2 regions of the Bombilactobacillus sp. ESL1202 genome follow, and region 1 is predicted to be linked to the other one. Evidence: riboswitches for the same ligand, from Rfam matches in the RefSeq annotation. Region 1 holds a riboswitch; the other holds the start of a gene.
The links. A riboswitch is a leader RNA that binds a small molecule or an ion and turns the genes downstream of it on or off. The one in region 1 is predicted to bind lysine.
Positions count from the first base shown of each region.

Region 2: linked by a shared signal. The riboswitch ahead of AC3B7A_RS04945 (amino acid permease) and the one ahead of lysA (diaminopimelate decarboxylase) in region 1 are both predicted to bind lysine.

Region 1 covers NZ_CM176590.1:327,843-335,673, forward strand. The annotation lists gene dapA (4-hydroxy-tetrahydrodipicolinate synthase) at 1-339, opposite strand, end outside; gene AC3B7A_RS01655 (N-acetyldiaminopimelate deacetylase) at 352-1,497, opposite strand; gene dapD (2,3,4,5-tetrahydropyridine-2,6-dicarboxylate N-acetyltransferase) at 1,502-2,203, opposite strand; gene lysA (diaminopimelate decarboxylase) at 2,228-3,535, opposite strand; lysine riboswitch at 3,627-3,802, opposite strand; gene AC3B7A_RS01670 (aspartate kinase) at 3,973-5,325, shown strand; gene dapF (diaminopimelate epimerase) at 5,353-6,324, shown strand; gene AC3B7A_RS01680 (APC family permease) at 6,424-7,831, opposite strand, start outside.
Region 2 covers NZ_CM176590.1:1,114,408-1,122,238, reverse strand. The annotation lists gene AC3B7A_RS04965 (thiamine pyrophosphate-dependent enzyme) at 1-1,440, shown strand, start outside; gene AC3B7A_RS04960 (VOC family protein) at 1,597-1,977, opposite strand; gene AC3B7A_RS04955 (cation:proton antiporter) at 2,108-4,075, opposite strand; gene AC3B7A_RS04950 (ECF transporter S component) at 4,271-4,864, opposite strand; lysine riboswitch at 5,253-5,437, shown strand; gene AC3B7A_RS04945 (amino acid permease) at 5,518-6,957, shown strand; gene AC3B7A_RS04940 (Bax inhibitor-1/YccA family protein) at 7,154-7,831, shown strand, end outside.

The DNA of each region.
Region 1 (7,831 bases):
GGGTTTATTATAGTAAGGAACTACCACCAAAACCGCGTCAATACCTGCAATTTGTCCGACTTTTTGAGTAAATTCAATCGTTTGCTGGGTATTATTAGAACCGGTACCAGCAATCACAGGTACTCGTCCAGCAACAATTTCACTAAAGCGTTGATATAACTTTAATTTTTCTGCTGCAGTCATCGTTGCCACTTCACCGGTAGTCCCCCCGACGACAAAGCCTTTGGTACCAGTCTCTAACAAATGCTCAATTAATTGTTCTAAAGCGGGAAAATCAATTTGGTTTTCTTCATTAAATGGTGTTACGATTGCGGTCATTAAATCTACTTGTTCAAACATGATTCATTCCTCCTATTGTTGCATTCGTTTTTGCAAAAATCCTTGAACCGTCTGGACGCCAACTGCAATCGCTGCCTCTTGCGGTAAAAAGTCCGCCGAATGTAAACTTGCAGGACTTTGCACACCCAACCAAAACATTGTTCCAGGAAATTTACTTAATAAATAGCCAAAATCTTCACCCGTCATTGCGGGCGTTGTCTGTACTAATTCCAACTGGGGATTAGCTTTTACATAATCTAAAAACAACGACGTTAATTGTTGCTCATTCACTACGGGTAAGTAGCCCCCTTGATTAAAGTCAATTTTCACTTGAACATCAAAGCTTTGCGCCACCCCCTGCGCTACTGCTTGAAGACGCTGACGAATTTTTAAGAGCATCGCTTGATCCAAACCACGAATGGTTCCTGACAAATGAGCTTGCTCCGCAATAACATTCCGGATACTCCCTGCTCGAAATTCACCAAAGGTAATCACGCCACTCGCTAACGGATCAATATTCCGTGAAATGATGGTTTGAACTTGTGTAATAAAAAAACTAGCGGCGACTAACGCATCCCGTGTTTTCTGAGGTGCAGCAGCGTGCCCACCTTGACCAATAAAGTGCACATCGACTTCAGTAGTTCCTGCAAACAAGGTTCCTAACCGACAACCAATTTGACCAACTTTTAAATCTGGATTAACATGCAGACCGTAAAATTCATCGGGATGAAACTGGCCCTGAAAAGCCCCTTGGTCAACAGCTAAAACCGCTCCACTGTCGCTTTCTTCAGCTGGCTGAAAAAAGAAAACTAGATTATCTTGGGGTTGATTTTGTGCAAAATAAGCTAAAACTCCCAAAGCAATTGTTAAATGAAGGTCATGACCACAAGCATGCATCACGCCAGGATGTTGTGAGTGATAACTAACCGCTGGCGCTTCCGTCACCGGCAAACCATCCATATCGGCACGATAGCCCAGCGTCCTTTTAGGTTGCCGCCCTTTGACATGAACGATCAAAGCTGTGGGTAGTTTTGGGATGGTTTTGACAGTTAAATATTGTTGGGGCATTTGGGCAATGATTTGCTTTAGATAAGCAGCAGTTTGGTGTTCTTGTAATGCTAATTCAGGAATTTGGTGCAAATGACGGCGAATTTGAATTAAGTCTTCAGTGGTCAACATAATTTCACAACCTTCTTAAATCAGTTTCTAAACCCGTTTTTTGTTGTGTTTGGGCATCTACCTGCTTCACTATTTTAGCGGGCACACCAGCCACAACACAATTAGCTGCCACATCTTGAGTTACGATCGCACCCGCAGCAACGACCGCATTATTTCCAATTGTTACTCCTTCAAGTACAACCGCATTGGCACCAATTAAAACATCATCACCAATTATCACTGGCTTAGCAGAAGCGGGTTCAATCACCCCAGCAATCACGGCATTGGCACCAACATGAACTCGTTGCCCAATTTGGGCGCGTCCACCAATGACTGCCCCCATATCGACCATGGTTTTGGCACCAATAACCGCCCCAATATTAATTACCGCTCCCATCATGACCACCGCTTGCTCGCCAATTTGGACTTGATCGCGAATTAAAGCCCCCGGTTCAATACGTGCATTTAATTGTTGAATATCTAGTAATGGCACCGCTGAATTTCTAGCTTGAACGTTGGTATGTTGGGCCGTAATATCTTTTTGATTAAGTTTTAAAAACTCATGCACCGCTAGCGCATCACCAAAAATGATGCCAACCTGTTTTCCTAAGAAAGTTTCCACACCACTAACTGCTTGCAGCTGTTGAAGTTGTCCTTTAATTATCACTTGCAGAGGCGTTTTTTTAGGTGCTTGACTAATAAAATCAATAATTTCTTGTGTATTCATTTATTGAACTCTCTTTTCATAAGATTAATTTAGTTGATAATCGCAATCCAAATGTAATAAATCCGTTAGTGTTTCACGTTTGACTACCAATTGACTGTGGCCTTTTTCGGCAAAAACGACGGCTGGGCGACCAAAGCGATTATAGTTAGAAGCCATCGAATAACCATACGCACCAGTGGCTAATACTGCTAAAATATCGCCGCTTTCAAAGTCTGGTAAAGCTTGTTGCTTAATTAAAATATCTCCCGATTCACAATAACGCCCAGCAATGGTGAGCGTTTGTGTCGGTTCTGCTAACGGTGTTTTGGCTAATAAAGCCTGGTATTGTGCTTGATACAAAGCAGGTCGAATATTATCGCCCATTCCCCCGTCAACTGTAATATAATCACAAACTCCCAGCACTCGTTTACGCGCGCCTAAGGTATATAAACTAACCCCCGCACTGCCGACCAAGGAACGGCCGGGTTCAATCCAAACTTCCGGTAATGCAGTCGCCAATGGCCATTGTTGCTTGAGTTCTCGGCTCATTGCGGTGACAAATTGCTCGGGTTTTAAAATTTGGTCTTTTGAAGTATAGGCAACGCCAAAACCGCCCCCCAAATTCAGTACTTGTGGTACAAATCCGAGCTCTGTATGCCAAGTTGCCACTAACTGACACAACTTATCCACCAACAATTTAAAACCAGCTACTGACATAATTTGTGATCCAATATGAGCATGCAAGCCTAAAACTTTTAATTGTGGTTGACTTAAAGCTTGTTTCAAAGCCACTTGTGCTTGCTGAGATTGCACATCAAAACCAAATTTACTATCAATTTGCCCAGTTTGATCGTACTCATGTGTATGTGCAGAAATTCCGGGGGTAATTCGTAACATTACCGGCACTAAACGAGTTATACCTTGTTCTTTAATCAGTTCCAGCAGTAAGTTTAGCTCCGTAAAATTATCAATGATAATCACACCAATCTGCTGTTGTAATGCTACTTGTAAATCTGCTTTCGATTTATTATTGCCGTGAAAACTAATCTTCGCAGCCGGAAAGCCTGCTGCTAAAGCAGTAAACATTTCTCCTTGAGAAACAACATCAACATGAACCCGTTCTTGATTCATCACTTGATAAATGGCTTTAATGGCTAAGGCCTTGCTAGCATAACTAATCGTCGCTTTTAACTTTTGCTGCGTAAAAGCCTTTTGAAATTGGTGAATCTGATTTCTGATTTGTGCAACATCGTAAACAATTAAGGGCGTTTGGTACTTTTTAGCTAGTTCTAAAGTGTCACAACCGCCAATCGTTAAATGTCCCTGCGTGTTTGTTGCAAAATTATTAGTCACGCCAGTGTTCCTCCTCAAAATTTTTGTCAATAAAAAAGGTTATTTGTTTGCTCACAAACAAATAACCTTTTGCTAATTCATTCTGGTTGTAATTTGTCGTAAGCGCTCCGTAGTTCAAACTACGACAGTCCATAATCTCTTAAATTATGTCCCAGAAATTAAGTCTTGGCCTAAAGATTTAATTCTTCGGCAGCTTTCCCTTCCACTACATTCTTCGCTGACCAGCTCCTGTAGTTACTCTTGGCGGCTGCAACCTCTTCGATATCACAAATATTATAATTAATTTAAAAAAATGTCAAGCCATTTTAATCATAAATGGCAAATCGTTAAAAAATAAAAAGTTGCAGATTAAAAAATAAATGTTAGAATGCAAATTAATCACTCAGCTAATTTTAATTTGGCAACTGAATTCGATAAACAGAGGAGAACAATTGGTAATGAAAGTCGTTAAATTCGGTGGTAGCTCATTAGCTACAGGTTCACAATTTAAAAAAATAATTTCAATAATTCAATCAGACAAAACAAGACAAATCATCGTAACTTCAGCTCCCGGTAAACGTTTTAAACAAGATATTAAGGTCACCGATTTATTAATTCGCTACAGTCAACAAGTGATTGATCACCAGGATTATAGCGATACTCTGAGCAAAATTTGGCAACGCTATGCTGATATCGGACAAACTTTTAACCTAGATGCAACAGTATTAGATCCTTTAAAGCAACAATTAAGAGTGCTAGCGCACCAATCATTTCCCAATAATGATTACTTACAAGCAGCTTTTAAAGCACATGGTGAAAAACTTACTGCTCAATTATTGGCTTTAATCTTGCAACAACAACGCATAGCAGCACATTACCTTGATCCTCAAAAATTAGGCTTGATCGTCAGTGATCAACCCAATGATGCTGAAGTTTTACCAGCCACTTATCAAAATTTTTCACAACCAATTTTGCCGAATAATTATTACATCGTCCCGGGCTTTTACGGAATGACCATCAACCAAGAAATTGCAACTTTTTCACGTGGTGGTTCAGATATTACCGGGGCAATTTTAGCTAAAGGTTTTCAAGCTGAACTTTATGAAAATTTCACGGACGTTGATGCCGTTTATGCGGCCGATCCTAGCCTCGTGAAAAATCCCCAAGCCATTACCACCATGACCTACCGAGAGTTACGGGAATTATCTTATGCGGGCTTTTCCGTTTTCCATGATGAAGCCTTAATTCCAACGATTCAAGCGCAAATTCCTATTAACATCAAGAATACCAATCATCCAGATTTACCAGGGACCATGATTGTACCAGAAAAAAATTTCCAACCACAGCATTTAATGACTGGTGTCGCTACTTCCAATCACTTCGTGGCGTTATATTTACATCGTTATTTATTAAATAAAGAAATTGGTTTTACACTCAAATTATTACAAATTTTTTACAAATATCAGATATCTTATGAACATATGCCTTCAGGAATTGATGATCTAACCATTATTTTTGATCGGCGGCAATTTACACCGCAAATTCAACGCCAAATGTGCCAAGAAATTCAAGAAACCCTGCAACCAGACCAGTTAGTCTGGATGGATGATTATGCCATTACGATGATCGTCGGTGAAGGACTACGTGAAAAAATTGGGATGCTCAAAAAAATTATTGACCCCTTAGCGCAGGAACAAATCGGCCTACACATGATCAATCAAGGAGCATCCCGAATTTCCATTATGATTGGCACCAAACAAGCCGATGCCAAAAAAGCAGTTCAAGCCATCTATCAAAGTTTTTTTGCTTAACAACAACCATTAACTAGGAGTTTAAAAATGCTTAAATTATTCAAAGTTCACGGATCCTTAAACCAATTTATTTTATTAGATCAAACTTTACTGCAACAGCCTTTGACAACCACTGAATTGACTAAATTAGTTCAAGTTTTGAGTCAAATCAAAAATTTGCAACCAATTGACGGCTTATTAGTGGTGGAAAAAGCCAGTGATCAAACCGCTCTGGGTCAAATGCGCATTTTTAATGCTGATGGTTCACAAGCACTGATGTGTGGCAATGGTTTGCGCACGGTTGCCCGCTACTTAGCCGCTAAATTTCAGCAGGATAACTTTTTAGTGCAGACACCAGAAAAAGCGCTAAAAGTCCAGCATTATCCAGACCTTGCTCAGCAAGTACCCGCATTTGGTGTTGAAATTTCCCCCGTCAGTTTTGACTTAAAGGCCGTGGGAGCAACCAACATTCACAAAGTGCAATTAATCAATCAAAAATTACCACAAATTGATTCAGAATTAAACTTCACTGCCATTGCAGTACCTAATCCCCACTTAATTAGTTTTGTAGAGCAAAAGTCCACTAAACTTTTATCTGAATTAGGTGCTAAATTAAATCACCAGAATCCTTATTTTCCTCAAGGCATCAACGTTAGTTTTGCCCAAATTTTGGGTTCCAATAAATTATTTGTCCAAACTTACGAACGGGGAGTCGGCTTGACTAATGCCTGTGGTACTGGCATGTCAGCAACTAGCTTAGCCTTCGTCTTAAATTATCCACAGCAAGCCCAAGTGGAACAATTAATTAGCGTGTATAATCCTGGTGGTTTAGTGCATGTTAAGGTACACCAAACTAAGCAGCACTATTGGATGGAACTAATTGGTAATGCTACACTGATGGGCACCGTGTTAGTTTCAGAAAATTGGTTGCATCAACCGACTACTAATTTTTCTCATCCGATCCAAGTCAATCCGGAAGCTGCGGCTTACTTAGATTGGACGCAAAGCTTGAACCTTTGACAATTGAGCACCAAAAAAAAGACTGCGAATGAGCTTTAACAGCTGTTAATCACTAAACTGTTAAACTTCTTCTCAGTCTTTTTTAATATTTTAATTTATCTATTTGGCTTTTTTATTTAAATAAGAATGACGAATGCCATAACAGAAGTAAACAATTAAACCAATGATAAACCAACCACCAGCATAAATTTTAGCTTCTTTACTTAGACCCCAAAAAACTAAGAGCGATCCTAAAAATCCGAGCAACGGCATGATTGGATAAAGGGGCATTTTAAAACCTGGTTCTGGCAAGTCATAACCTTCTCGTTTACGCAAGCCATAAATACCTAATGTTACAAACATAAAGGCAATCAAAGTCCCCGCTGAAACCAGTTGTGATAAGATCCCAAAGGGAAAAACTGCACCCACAATAACATCAACAATGGTCAAAATTAAAACTGCGTGATTGGGACGATTCTTTTGATCTAAATGACCAATCCATTTGGGTAACAAACCGTCACGACCAAAGGAATACAGTAATCTGGAACCAGCTAACATCATCCCAATCAGAGCCGTAAACATGCCAATAACTGCGACAGCTTGCACAACTGCTGCCACTAAACCATGACCACTATGACGCAAAGCCCAACCAACAGGTTCAGCATTATTAGCATAAGCAGTATACTTAAACATTCCGACTAAGACTAAAGAAACGGAAACAAACAGTAAGACCGCAATTAATAATGATCCTAAAATTCCCCGGGGCATTGTTTTTTGGGGATCCTTAGCTTCAGCTGAATTAGCAGCGATCGAATCAAAACCGATATAAGACAAGAAAATCATGGAAACACCCGCATAAATCCCACGCCAGCCACCAAAGGCACTACCATCAGGATTGGGATGATACTTAGGAATAAAAGGAAAATAATTTGCGGGGTGAATGGCTGTTAAACCCACAATCACAAATAACAAAATTGCTAAGACTTTACCAACGACTAAGACATTTTCTACTCTCGAAGCTTGCGAAGCACCTAACGATAATAAAAGAGCAACCGCAATAATTACTACAGCAGCAATTAAATCAATCCCGCCACCAGCTGTTCCCAGTGGATTAGCTAAAACTTTCGGTAGTTGCAAACCTAATGGTTCAATTAATCCACGAAAATTAGCTGATAAACCAGATCCTACAAAAGCTACGGCAATAAAATATTCGGCTAATAAGGCCCAACCAGCGACCCAACCAAAAAATTCGCCAAAAATCACATTAATCCAAGAATAAGCTGAACCAGCAAAAGGCATGGCTGAAGCCATCTCTGAGTATGCAAAAGCCACCAAACCAGCGACAATCGCCGCCGCGATAAAGGATAAAACAACCGCCGGTCCCGCATGCAATGCGGCCACATCACCTGGTAAAGTAAAAATGGCAGTGGAAACTATCGTGCCCACCCCTAAGGCCAAAAAGTCCTTAGTTGTCAGTGATTTTACTAAATGTGAATCCTTAGATTCATAAACATTTGGATCTTCTTTG
Region 2 (7,831 bases), 790 kb from region 1:
GGCATTATGAATACTAATTTTTTCCAAGAAATGAATGAAGACCCCATTTTTGCAGACGTGGCACAATTTCATAAACAGGCTAGCAATGCTGAACAAATTCCTTATCTAATTGATGAGGCTATCAGAAGCGCATACGCTACTAAATCAGTTTCGGTTGTCATTTTACCAGACAACTTAGCTGGTCAAATGATTGAATTTGCTGGTTATCAAACCACCGCTATTGCTCAAAAACCAGCTAATTTATTAAAACCAACTGATCAAGAAATGCAACAAGTTATTACTGCACTAAAACATGCTCAACGCCCCGTTTTATGGCTGGGTCAAGGCGCTAAAGGCACACGTGATTTAGCTGTTAAAGTCGTTGAACAATTAAATTTACCGGTCTTAACCACGGTTCCGGCAACTGGTATTATTCCAACTGATCACCCTAACTTCATGGGCTCACGTGGTCGCTTAGGTACCAAACCAGGATTTGAAGTTACAAACGCCAGTGATTTAATTATTTTTGTGGGATCCAATTACCCATTTGCTCGGTTCTTGCCAGACACCGTTAAATTCATTCAAGTTAATAATAATTTAGCTGATTTAGGCAAACAATATGATGCTAGTGTCACCGTGCTGGCTGACAGTAAAGAATTCTTTAAAGCCTTATTAGCAAGCGATTATCACCGTGAAGAATCCAACTTTACCAAAGCAGCCAAAAAAAATAAAATTAATTGGGACAACTGGTTACTGCAATGTGCAAAAGATGATCAAAACGGTCTCCGCGCTGAAGGCGTGATTCAAGCAATTAAAGAACATAGCACTAACAATGCTGTTTACGGTCTAGACGTGGGCAACAATACGGAATGGTCCATTCGGCAATTACCATTTGACCAAGCACAAAAATTTACTATGTCTCCGTGGTATGGAACTATGGGCTTTGGCCTACCTGCTGGTTTAGCTGCTCAATTAAACTATCCTAATCAACAGGTTTGGAGCATTTCTGGCGACGGTGGTTTTGCAATGGTGATGCCAGATCTCTTAACTGAAGTTAAGTATCAATTACCTGTCATTAACGTGGTTTTAGAAAATAATTCTCTGGGTTACATTGAACACGAAAAAATTCAAAATAGCCAATCCATGTACGGTATTAACTTAATTGGAGCCGACTGGGGACAAGTTGCTCAAGCCATGGGGGCTCACGGTTTTACTGTTCATAATCTTGCAGAATTAAATCAAGCGATGAAACAAATTGACGAATTACAAAAGCAAGGCAATCCTCTCCCAGTTGTCTTAGATGCTAAAATTCAAAATATTGACCCAATTGATACTAGTTTTGTTCCAGTTAATGAAGATTTATTTGACCAAGCAACAATTGATCAATATCGTAAATTGTATGATGTTTCTGCAAAACAACAACCATCCTTGCAAACATTAATTAAGCAATTAGAACAATAAGCTAGCTGGTTTCAACCTCAAAAATTAAAAGATGCTTTACTGATAGCAAGGAATTTTCAACTATCGTAAAACATCTTTTTTAATATCAATTATCGTTAATCTTGTAAATGTCATCATCGTACCCATTTACTTTTTAGTAAAATACACTTGCTAACTTCAGGCTTGGTTTCGTTGACAAACTTCAATAACTTCATGATTGGGGCCATAAAAGTTAAAATAGCTAATTCCGTGCTCCCAAAATGGTAAGTGCATCACTTTGTGATCAATGAATTCAAAACCTAGACTCTTAACAAAATCAAAGGCCGCTTGCGCATCATCAGTATCTAACGCCAAATGATTAATTGCTCCATTAACTGGATTAACTTGGTCTTCATACAACTCAATCATCAAATTATTAATTTGTAAGAAGCCCACTTTGCTGCCTTGATTGTCTTCTTGATTAATTAATTCAAAGCCTAACTTTTGATATAATTCAACACTCTGTTCAAAATGAGCAGTTGTAATTCCAACATGAGAAATTCCTTTAAAAAAATTCATTTACTAATCCTCCTCACAATTATTCGACTTTATTATAATCTTTTTTTAATATTCAAAAAAGCCACTTCACAGTTCATGAAAAACTGCCAAGTGGCTTCCTTTTTGACCAAAATAAAAAGTAACAACTAAATTAGTTATCTGACATCATATAAACAAACTGATCAGTTGAAATTTTTTCATTCAAAGCGGTGACCAATTCTGGTGCTAATTTGTGCTTACGCAGTTCCTGTTGCACAAATTCATATTCATATTGAAAAGCAGTAATAATCAATTCGCGCTCCTGATTTTCATCAATTGAACTATTATTAAAACGTTGATGCCGATAAGCATAGTAGTGCTGAACCAAATTAACTTCAGCAATATTATCTGAATTACGTAGTTGTTTTAAATATTTAATAACCGATCGATAACCAATATTCTCTAATTTTCGTAACTGCGCTTTATTACGTTCAATAACTTCCTGGTAATTTCTGATCGTTGATTGTGGACGTTTCTTTTTCAAACGTCGAATCTTGCGCCGCAACTTTAATAATTTCCACCACATTTTAAATTGGATAATTGGATTAGCAATAATTTTACGCATTTGTAAAATTTGTTGACGATTATATTGCCAAACGATTTTTAAATCCACATCTTCATCTTGCACCAGTTGGTCAATGGTTGTAAATTCAATATTCTCTGTTTTTTCCAGCAAATACCGAACTTTTTTCGGATTAGCACGCGAGTTATCTAATTTCTGACTATTCAATAAAGTAATTACGTGACTTACAGCCAAAGGATCCGCATCTTCATTTTCCCGCAATTCTTGGATAGCATAATTAACCAATCGGATCAATTGATCATTAAATTCATTAATTGAAAAAGGACTTTCTTTGGCCGGCAAAATTCGCGGCAAGATTAAGGTTGGTACAATCAAGCTTAATAAAATAATAATTTCGGCCATAAAAATCAGATCAGTTCGAAAGGGAATTAATTTACCACTGCGCATAATCGGTAAAGAAAAAGCCATTGCTAGGGTGATCGTTCCATGAATTCCGCTTAAAGCTACAATCAAACCGTTTTTAACTAAGCTATTATTAGTCGCTGGTAATTTGATCCATTGCCAGTAAGCCCAAAGAAAGCGCATTATTAACATTAACAAATATAAACCCGTAGCTAGTAACAATAAGGTGGAGAAATGTAGATTATTATAATCAGCAATTGCCAATAAATTCCTAGGCAAACTCACACCTAATAAGACAAAAACAAAACCGTTCAACAAATTGGATAAAATTTCCCAAGTGGAAGTTAAAACCACTTGATTCGATGAAGATGTCAAACGCAATTGTCGCTTGTAAATACCAAAAACAACCCCCGCCGCCACAGCCGCCAAAATTCCTGATAGATGTAATTCTTCGGCAACTAGATAAACAACAAAGGGCGCTAAAACATTAAACGGAACCGTAATTGCTGTCGCGTCAAATAAACGACGCTGAAAAATAATTTGAATACTAACCAAAACTAAGCCCAATAAAATTCCGACAATGACCCCACCAACAAAAGTGGTTAAAAAAGTCCCGACGCTATGAACAACACTAAATTTTCCCGTCGCAAAAGCACCCAAAGCTAGATCTAAAGCTACTAAACCAGAAGCATCATTGAATAAAGATTCATTCTCTAAGTTATGCATAATTGGTTCCGGCACTTCGATATCGGCTGTAATTGAAGATACTGCCACAGCATCAGTTGGCGCTACAATAGCTGTTAAGGCCAAGGCTAAGCTCAAAGGTAAAGCATCCCATAACCAGTGAATAAAATACCCACCAACAATAATCGTGAAAATTGCCAAAATTATTGCCAATGACAAAACATTGCGAAAATTATGTCTTAAATTTTTAAAATCAGTATTTTGTCCATCATTAAACATTAAGGGGGCAATAATAATTAAGAAAAAAATTCCTGGTTTTAAATTAAAATGCATAAACTCTGGCAACCATGATAAAGCAAATCCCGTTGCAATTTGATAAAAAGCAAGGGGAATTTTAGGATACAAAGAATAAATAATATTAGCAGCAATTGTTGCACTAATTAACAACAAGCACGTAAAAAATAATGACATAAATTCCTCCTTATTGTTGAATAAACAGCATGCAGGGGGGAAGATTAACATACTTTCAATCACCAAAATCACTGACTTAAAAGCTCCACCAAAAAAATCCATGTCAGTTGCATTAATTGCCTATCAATAAATATATTACCGGATACAATTTTTCAATTGGTCTTCAATAATTTTTTGATAAAAATTAACCAATTTTTAAGATCCTAAAAACTTGTTAGCTTTTAAAATTGCCAAAGAAATAATTGGCACAATAATAATGGCCGCCAATAATTCAGCGATTCCGTTACTACCAATAACACCCATAATTGCGATATTTAAACCATTCAGCGGTACTTTATAAGCCGAAGCCATTGCCGACGCATACAAAATTCGCATTAATCCTAAAACCACAATTGTATTTGTCAAAGTACCAATCATTGCAGCAATGATCATCGCTAAAGTTTGTTTTTTTAAAGTTTTCATCAGTCCACGATAAGTCCAACCAGCAAAATAACCGACCAAAATTCGCGGTAATACGGAAATTAATGGATTGGTGAAAACAATTGTATCTAAGACACTGGATGGCGCCGTATAAGCACGGACTAAAGAACCCAGTCCCCAAATCAAACCTACTAGCGCACCATCATTAGGTCCTAATACGATAGCCGCCGTGATAACAGTAATGTGAATAATAGTAACATTCAATAATCCCAAAGGAATATAACCTAAAAAAGGAGTCATTGATTGAATTAAAATGATCGCAATTAAAATAGCACGAATTGCAATGGTATAAGCTTTACTTTTATGCAATTTTCTATCCCTGTCTTAGTCATCGAAATAATAAACTTCATTAGCCGAAATTGGTAACAATAAACTTAATGATCTATTCTAAAGTTAGGTAGCCCATTAAATTATCATGTTCCAAGAACCACAGCTTTCGTCTCAACATTTCTTATTCAAGCTTCAAATTCATTCGCAAATAAATTTTAATTAAATAAAAGATTATCAGCTAATTTTAACTATACCATTTTTTACAAATTAAATAAAATTAGCCGACACTAGCGCTTTTATTTTTTTTAAAAACTATACCAATTTTAGTCTGATCATTTTAAATTATTAATAAATTAGCTTTTTTTTACTTGATATTTTAACGAAATCTTGACTTTCATTTAATCTGCGCTAAAATTAAAAAGCAAACAATCAAAGAAGAGGTTGCTAAACTTATGATTAACATTATGGTGGTCATGAAGGATCAAGACCATAATGTGAAAGGACTTTTAGCCGAAATAGTAATTAACTTCATTTAATTACCGTTGGGTTCAGATTGAATAAGTCTGAGACTGTCGCAATCAAATAATAAGATTGCGGGGCGCTATCTACGATTTTATCCAGTAGCCTCTTTGCTTTTCGCAAAGAGGCTTTAATCGTTTTTAGGGTCCTCTCAATTATAGGAGGATTTTTTTATGGCGGACAAAGTACAAAACCAAGTCCAACGTAATCTTAAAAACCGGCATGTTTCCATGATTGCCTTAGGCGGTTGTATCGGTACAGGATTATTTATGACTTCAGGTTCAACTATTTCCAAAGCTGGTCCTGGTGGCGGACTAGTGGCTTATTTAGCAATGGGAATCATGGTTTATTTTTTAATGACTAGTCTTGGTGAATTAGCGACTAATTTGCCGGTATCGGGATCCTTTGCGACTTACAATGCTAAATATGTTGATCCAGCCTTAGGATTTGCCATGGGCTGGAATTATTGGTTCAATTGGGCCATTACTGTGGCAGTAGATATTTCCACTGCTGCTTTGTTAATTCAGTATTGGCTGCCCCACACTCCCGGTTGGATTTGGAGTTTATTAATTTTAGTTCTTATCTTTTTAATTAATGCCCTGACCGTTTCCACATTTGGTGAGACTGAATATTGGCTATCATTAATCAAAGTTATTACCGTAATTGTCTTCTTAATTATTGGCTTTGCCATGATTTTTGGCATTATGTATCACCCGGCTGCTGGTTTACACAATTTCACATATAAAAAGGCGCCTTTTGTCGGTGGCTTTCCCGCCATTTTAAATGTCTTTTTAATTGCAGGTTTTTCTTTTCAGGGAACAGAACTAATTGGTGTGACTGCTGGTGAATCTGAAGATCCTGAACACGCTGTTCCGAAAGCTATTAAAGAAGTTTTTTGGCGCATCTTGTTATTTTATATTTTATCAATTTTTGTGATTGCCGCTTTAATTCCATATACTAGCAAGAATCTGCTCAGTGCTGCCAATGGTAATATTGCCGTTTCACCATTTACTCTGGTTTTTAAAAGAGCAGGCTTAGCTTTCGCTGCTAGTTTAATGAATGCCATTGTTTTAACTGCTGTTTTATCTTCGGCTAACTCTGGGGCTTACGCTTCCACTAGAATGCTTTATGCCCTAGCCCATGATAACTATGCTCCTAAATATTTTGGTAAAACCACCAAACACGGCATTCCGTTACTATCTTTAATTGCTACAATGATCATTGCCTTAGTAACTTTTACTACCAGTATTTTTGGACAAAAAATTTATATGTGGTTAGTGGCCGCTTCTGGCTTAACCGGTTTTATTGCTTGGGTCGGAATTGCACTCAGTCATTATCGTTTTCGACGAGCCTTTGTCCTACAGGGTCATCAACTAAGTGAATTGAAGTATCATGCTAAACTATTTCCTTTAGGTCCAATTATTGCTTTAATTCTCTGTATTGTCGTCATTGGTGGCCAGAATATTGACGCTTTTATTCATTGGGATTGGCAACAAATTGGCATTACCTATATTGGAATTCCATTAGTTTTAATTTTATACTTTGGTTACAAATGGAAACATCATACTAAAATTATTCCATTAGAAGAAATTGATATTTCTAGTGAAAAATAAGCAAACTACCAAAAGTTGGAACAACAGCAATAATGTTCCAGCTTTTTTATTACTATTTTTTGGAAAACAGCCACTATCATCCATCAATTATTCAATATTTAGTTTTATTAGCAACCGAGAAATTACCCTTTGATGAGCATTTGACTTTATTCATAGTATCCAGTATGTTTTAATCATTAAAGGTGGAGGTAAATTTATGCAAACTTCTGAAAAAGTTCAAGCAACTGGATTAAGTCGCTTTACTTCATTAGTCTATTTATATACCGGTTTAGGAATCATTTTCTGGTTGATGGCGGCATTTGCTTTAGCTAAAAATCAAGCTTTCACAATGCCAATTATGTTATGGGCAGCTAACCACTGGCTCTTATCGACCATCGTTGTTATCGGCTTATCAATGATCTTATTAACTATGTGTCAACGCTTCGCACAAAGTTCGTACTTAATGACATTTGTCTGTTACTTGGCATTTTTATTTGTTTTTTCATTTTTAGGTGTGCCAATTTTCTTTAGCTATTCAGCCAAAAGTATTGCTCAAGCCTTAGTATTAACTTCCGTCGTCTTTTTTGTAATGGCTGGTTATGGTTACTTTACTAAAACAGATTTATCATCTTGGAGTCGGACTTTGTTCATTGGTTTAATCGCTATTTTAATCGTCTCACTTTTAGATGTTTTCCTATTTAAGAGTCCAATAGTTGCTTTAATTATCAATATTTTAACCATCGTTATTTTTATGGGTTATATTGCTTTTGATTCTCAAGATTTGAAGCGCATGTATGCTAATAGTCAGGGGCAAAATTTAGGCGCCTTAGCATTAGTGGCTTCAGTCAATTTGATTTTGGATTTCATTAATTTATTAATTAATCTCTTATCCATT